Regions from separate parts of the Agrobacterium sp. K11 genome, predicted to be linked through region 1. Evidence: predicted binding sites of a transcription regulator. Region 1 holds the regulator's gene; the other holds the start of a gene.

Region 1 (3,411 bases):
CCTTGAGGCGCGTTTTTTATTGGAGCATTTCAAACAAAAGCGCGTCCCGGTTTTTATATCCGGACGCGCTTTAGATGAGGGAATGCCTCACGCATCCTTCTCGTTGACGGAGGCGGTGCCCGGCTCGGGCGCTGCGGCGGTCTCCACCTTCGGGCCACCCTTTGAGACGCCAACCATGGCGGGGCGCAGCACCCGGTCACCGATGGTGAAACCGGCCTGAACCACCTGCAGTACCGTGTTGTTCGGAACTGCTGTGTTCGGAATTTCGAACATCGCCTGGTGGAAATTCGGATCGAATTTCTGGCCTTCCGCATCGATCTTTTTGACGCCATGTCGCTCCAGCGTCGAGAGCATCGAGCGCTCCGTCATCTCGACACCTTCGATCAGGCCGTTGAGACCGGCTTCGCCATTGGTCTTGAGTTCGTCAGGAATGGCTTCAAGAGCGCGGCGAAGATTGTCGGAAACGGCAAGCATGTCGCGCGCGAAAGCGGCGAGAGAATAGGCCTTCGCATCCTTGACTTCGCGCTCGGTGCGGCGACGAAGATTGTCCATTTCTGCTGCAAGACGCAGGAACTTGTCGCGCAGATCGGCATTTTCGGCCCTGAGCAGTTCGATCGGATCGGGCTCGGCAGCTTCCGCCGTCTCTTCCCCTGTAAATGCGGGTTCGACAAACTCTTCGGCGACGTCCGCGTCAGGTCCGGGCTTTTTCGTATCGTCGGTCATGACGTTCTCCAGATTTGAATATTGTTGGTTGCGCCCGATATCGAGGTTTGAAGGGCAAAAATCAAGGCTTGCGGCGAAAAGCTTGCCGCATTCTCTAACCTTGCGGGCTTGTCCTATCTCTGCTTTCGGGAAAGGCGGGCCATAATTTGTGCGGTGTAGTCCACCATAGGCACGATACGGGCGTAATTTAGCCTCGTGGGACCGATGACGCCGACGGCACCCACAACGCGATTTTCCTCATCCCGATAAGGTGCCACGATCAGTGACGAGCCTGACAGCGAGAAGAGCTTGTTTTCCGAGCCGATGAAAATCCTGACGCCTGAGCCACTTTCCGCAAGGTTGAGTATCTCGATGAGATTTTCCTTACGTTCCAGATCGTCGAACAGCAGGCGCACACGATCGATATCTTCCTCACCGGCCAGACCTTCCAGCAGGTTGGAGCGTCCGCGGACGATGAGGCGGCCGAGCTTGCCCTCTTCATTGTCGCCCGCCCATATGGCGAGACCACGTTCAATGAGGTCCTGCGCGAGCGTGCCGAGTTCCGACTGCAATTCGGCACGCTGCGTCTGAAACTGGCCCCGCAGTTCTTGCAGCGTCTGCCCGGAAAGATGGGCATTGATGAAATTTGCCGCCTCTGTCAATTGCGATGACGAAATGCCGACCGGCAATTCGATGATACGGTTTTCGACCTGATTGTGGTCCCCTACCAGCACGGCAAGCGCCTTGGTGGGCTCCAGCCGGATGAATTCAACATGCTTGAGAATGACGTCGCTCTTGGCCGTCAGCACCAGGCCGGCACCGCGCGACATGCCTGAAAGCATGCGGCTTGCCTCCGTCAGCAACCCTTCCAGCGATTGCTCGTGGCCGGCGACCGGACCGATCTGGCGGTCGATACTGGCTCTCTCATCGGCGGGCAGATCGCCCACCTGCATGAATGCGTCCACGAAGAAGCGCAGCCCCGTCTGGGTGGGCAGGCGACCGGCGCTGATATGCGGCGAATAGATGAGACCCAGTTCCTCGAGGTCGCTCATGACGTTGCGAACGGAGGCCGGTGAAAGCGACATCGGCAACAGCCGCGACAGGCTGCGCGACCCCAAGGGTTCGCCGGTGTCGAGATAGCCTTCGACGATGCGCCGGAAAATCTCCCGCGACCGTTCATCCAGCAACGATGCCTGATCTTTTGAAAGCGGTGCGGAAAAGCCCATATCATCCGTTCTTTATCGTCAAAACTCTGTCCGTACCAATATAATGCGTTGCACCGCTGCGGCAAAATGGAAATTGGCTTTGCAAAACCCCGGGGCGCGCCTTAGAAGGCAGGAACCAACATGGAGAGTGGATCATATGCGGCCTTCAGGCAGAAAAACCGATCAGATGCGCAAGGTTTCCTTCGAGCGCAATTTCTCGAAACATGCCGAAGGTTCCTGTCTGGTCAAATTCGGTGATACGCATGTGCTCGTCACCGCAAGCCTTGAGGAAAAGACGCCGCCGTGGCTGCGCAACAGCGGCAAGGGCTGGGTCACCGCCGAATACGGCATGCTGCCGCGTTCCACCCATGAGCGGATGAAGCGCGAGGCCTCGGCCGGCAAGCAGGGCGGACGCACGCAGGAAATCCAGCGCCTCATCGGCCGCTCGCTGCGTGCAGTGGTCGACCTGCAGGCGCTTGGCGAGCGCCAGATCAGCATCGACTGCGACGTCATTCAGGCCGATGGCGGCACGCGCACGGCTTCCATCACCGGCGCATGGATCGCCCTGCATGATTGCCTGAAGTGGATGGAAACTCGCAACATGATCAAGGTCGAGAAGGTCCTGAAAGACCATATCGCCGCGATCTCCTGCGGCATCTTTGCAAAACAGCCGGTCATCGATCTCGATTATCTCGAGGATTCCTCCGCCGAGACCGATGCGAATTTCGTCATCACCGGCTCCGGCGGCATCGTCGAAGTGCAGGGAACCGCGGAAGGTGCCCCCTTCTCCGAAGAGGAATTCCTGACGCTGCTCGGTCTTGCAAAGGCCGGATGCAGCGAACTGGTCGCCCTTCAGAAGCAGGCAATCGCCTGAGCCGACAGGAAAACGTCATGCGCAAGCTCGATACCAGAACGATCGTTGTCGCCAGCCACAACAAGGGCAAGATCGCCGAAATCGCCGACCTGATCGGGCCTTTCGGCTTTTCAGCCAAATCGGCTGCGGAGCTGAACTTCGTGGAGCCGGACGAGACAGGCACCACCTTTGAGGAAAATGCTGCCATCAAGGCGCTTGCGTCTGCGAAGGCGTCCGGCCTGCCGGCTCTTTCTGACGATTCCGGTCTGGTGATCGATGCGCTGGATGGCGCGCCGGGCGTTTATACCGCCAATTGGGCTGAAACGGCTGACGGTACGCGCGACTTCGCCATGGCCATGCAGAAGGTCGAGGATGCGCTTGCCGAACGCGGTGCAACGAAGCCGGAAGACCGCACGGGCCGATTCGTCAGCGTGCTGTGCCTTGCCTGGCCGGACGGGCATGTCGAATATTTTCGCGGCGAGGTGGAAGGCACGGTGGCGTGGCCCCCGCGCGGAACGAGCGGTTTCGGCTATGACCCGATCTTCAAACCAGAAGGTTACGACACCACATTCGGTGAAATGACCGCAGACGAAAAACACGGCTGGAAGCACGGCGATGCGTTTGCGCGCTCCCACCGTGCCCGCGCGTTCA
Region 2 (3,411 bases), 320 kb from region 1:
TGGAAGCTTCGTCACCTGCGTTTTCTGCAATCTGGCGAACCAGAGACTGCAGAGCCTTGCGGACGATGTTAATGCCGGCTTCCTGGTCGTCGTTCTCACCCTTGACGGTGATCTTCGTGGAAGAACGCAGCAGGGCAACGCCGCCGCCCGGTACGATGCCTTCCTGAACAGCAGCGCGCGTCGCGTTGAGAGCGTCGTCGATGCGGTCCTTCTTTTCCTTCACTTCAACTTCCGTCGAACCGCCAACGCGGATCACGGCAACGCCGCCAGCGAGCTTGGCAAGACGTTCCTGCAGCTTTTCGCGGTCGTAGTCGGAAGTGGTTTCTTCGATCTGCGCCTTGATCTGGGCAACACGGCCTTCGATGTCGGACTTCTGGCCAGCACCGTCAACGATCGTGGTGTTTTCCTTGGAGATCGAAACCTTCTTCGACTTGCCGAGCATGTCGAGGGTAACGCTTTCGAGCTTGATGCCGAGATCTTCGGAAATGACGGTACCACCGGTCAGGATGGCGATGTCTTCCAGCATGGCCTTGCGGCGGTCGCCGAAGCCAGGAGCCTTGACGGCAGCGATCTTGAGGCCGCCACGCAGCTTGTTGACGACGAGCGTTGCAAGGGCTTCGCCTTCTACGTCTTCAGCGATGATGACGAGCGGCTTGCCGGTCTGAACGACAGCTTCGAGAACAGGCAGCATGGCCTGGAGGTTCGAAAGCTTCTTTTCGTGCAGAAGGATGTATGCGTCTTCGAGGTCCGCAACCATCTTTTCCGGGTTGGTCACGAAGTAAGGCGACAGGTAGCCGCGGTCGAACTGCATGCCTTCGACGACTTCGAGTTCGGTTTCAGCGGTCTTGGCTTCTTCAACGGTGATGACGCCTTCGTTGCCGACGCGCTGCATTGCTTCAGCAATGTCGAGACCGATCTGACGCTCGCCGTTTGCAGAGATCGTGCCGACCTGTGCAACTTCTTCCGAAGTGTTGATCTTCTTGGCCTTGGCCTGAAGGTCCTTGACGACTTCTGCAACGGCCAGATCGATACCGCGCTTGAGGTCCATCGGGTTCATGCCGGCAGCAACTGCCTTTGCACCTTCGCGAACGATGGCCTGGGCCAGAACCGTTGCGGTGGTGGTGCCGTCACCGGCGATGTCGTTGGTCTTGGAGGCAACTTCGCGAACGAGCTGTGCGCCCATGTTCTCGAACTTGTCTTCGAGTTCGATTTCCTTGGCGACCGAAACGCCGTCCTTGGTGATGCGCGGTGCGCCGAACGACTTGTCGATAACGACGTTACGACCCTTCGGGCCGAGGGTGACCTTCACTGCATCAGCGAGAATGTCGACGCCCTTGAGCATCTTTTCGCGCGCTGTGCGGCCGAATTTGACTTCTTTGGCTGCCATTTTCAAAACTCCTGGTTTCGAATGGCCGGACGGGGTCCGGCTTGAAATTTAAGGAAACGATGGGTGCGGCGAAATCAGCCGATGATACCCATGATGTCGGCTTCCTTCATGATCAGAAGGTCTTCGCCGTCGAGCTTGACTTCGGTGCCCGACCACTTGCCGAACAGGACGCGATCGCCAACCTTGACGTCGAGAGCGACGACCTTGCCGGCCTCATCGCGAGCGCCGGAACCGACGGCGACGATTTCGCCTTCCTGCGGCTTTTCCTTGGCGGTATCGGGAATGATGATGCCGCCCTTGGTCTTTGCTTCGGACTCAACGCGACGAACGACGACGCGATCATGAAGCGGGCGGAAATTGGTGCTTGTCATTGCCTAATCCCTCGATCAAATGACTTCAGGAACCTTTTGAAGGTTCACGTGATGGGTGTTAGCACTCCTCTTGTTGGAGTGCCAGCAAAGCCGAGATAAGGAGGCGTCCCCCCGGAGTCAAGAACGCACTGCCGGAAAAATTTCACGGCCTATGGTTACCAGCGTTCCATGACAGAAAATTTCCACGCTATGACGGGCGAGGACAAATCGCTCTTTTCAGGCAGCCTTCGTTTTCGGCGTAGAGGGGTTTTATGTTCGGATGGTGGCCGGTGGTCCGGAGGCAGGCCTGGCGCCGCTTTTTTCCTTGCCATCGGCGTCCTGCTTTGCCATGTGACGCACACCCTTTTTTCGCACCCGGAAAGCATATCATGGCCCATCGCATTCTCACCCTCGGCGAAATCACTGATGGGTTCGACGTTGTTCTTTCGGATGTCTGGGGCGTGCTGCATAATGGCGTTAGCGCTTTCCCTGATGCGGCGGTTGCGCTGCACGACGCGCGCAAGGCCGGCAAGACCGTGGTGCTCATCACCAATTCGCCGCGTCCGGCCCCCGGTGTCATCGCCCAGCTTCGCGTTCTCGGCGTGCCGGATGAGGCCTATGACCGCATCATTACATCGGGCGACGTCACCCGCGGCCTGATCGCGGAAGGCCCGAGAAAAGTCTTTCTGCTCGGCCCCGAGCGTGACATGCCGCTGCTGGAAGGTCTCGATGTCGAACGGGTCGGCGAGGCGGAAGCGGAATCCGTCGTCTGCACCGGTTTCTTCGATGACGAGACGGAAACGCCGGAAGATTATACGGAAATGCTGAAAGGCTTTATCGCCCGCAAGGCGCCGATGATCTGTGCCAACCCCGATCTGGTGGTAGAGCGCGGCGAGCGCATCATTCCCTGCGCCGGCGCCATGGCCGCATATTACGAACAGCTTGGCGGCGAAGTCCGTATTGCCGGCAAACCGCACGCACCGATCTATGAAGCCTGCCTCGCGGCGGCGAAAGAAGTGCGCGGCGATTTCCCGAAGGATCGCGTGCTCGCCATTGGCGATGGCATGCCGACGGATGTGAAGGGCGCAATTGCGAGCGGCCTCAACCTTCTTTATATCAGCGGCGGCATTCACGCCGCCGAATATACGCTGAATGGCCAGACGGACGAGGCGCTTCTGAACGCCTATCTGAAGGGGCAGGGCGCGGCTCCCGGCTGGTGGATGCCCCGCCTTGCCTAGGAAACGTCTGGCGTAAGCCGGCGTAAAAAATGGATCGACTGCAATGACCGTCTTTCATCGCAATGAAAAAAAGGAGCCGCTGCCTGAAGGCTTGCGCGGCGGCGTCATCGCGATCGGCAATTTCGATGGTGTGCATCGCGGCCACCGCGCCGTTCTGGACCGGGCGCTGGAACTGGCCGAGGCGCGTGGCGTTCCGGCACTGGTGCTGACCTTCGAACCGCATCCCCGTTCGGTCTTCCGCCCTGAAACGCCGGTCTTCCGCCTGACACCTGCGCCGTTGAAGGCACGTATTCTCGAGGCCATCGGTTTCCGCTCGGTCATCGAATACCCCTTCGACCGCGAGTTTTCGCAGCGCTCGGCGGAAGAGTTCGTCAATTCCATTCTGGTCGACTGGCTGGGCGCCAGCGCAGTCGTCACCGGCTTTGATTTTCATTTC

The links. The regulator HrcA, encoded in region 1, represses chaperone genes, less so after heat shock. The targets are predictions, from matches to a motif close to GTTAGCACTCNCNNNNNGNGAGTGCTAAC.
Region 2: a site for HrcA is predicted at 1,816-1,844, ahead of groES (co-chaperone GroES). Genes of this name have one in related genera too.

What each region holds. Positions count from the first base shown of each region.
Region 1 covers NZ_JCAHRB010000003.1:654,000-657,410, forward strand. Annotated here, with positions in the region: gene grpE (nucleotide exchange factor GrpE) at 88-723, opposite strand; gene hrcA (heat-inducible transcriptional repressor HrcA) at 837-1,928, opposite strand; gene rph (ribonuclease PH) at 2,065-2,781, shown strand; gene rdgB (RdgB/HAM1 family non-canonical purine NTP pyrophosphatase) at 2,799-3,411, shown strand, end outside.
Region 2 covers NZ_JCAHRB010000003.1:332,469-335,879, reverse strand. Annotated here, with positions in the region: gene groL (chaperonin GroEL) at 1-1,387, opposite strand, end outside; gene groES (co-chaperone GroES) at 1,462-1,758, opposite strand; gene AC5SEO_RS06840 (TIGR01459 family HAD-type hydrolase) at 2,127-2,975, shown strand; gene AC5SEO_RS06835 (bifunctional riboflavin kinase/FAD synthetase) at 3,019-3,411, shown strand, end outside.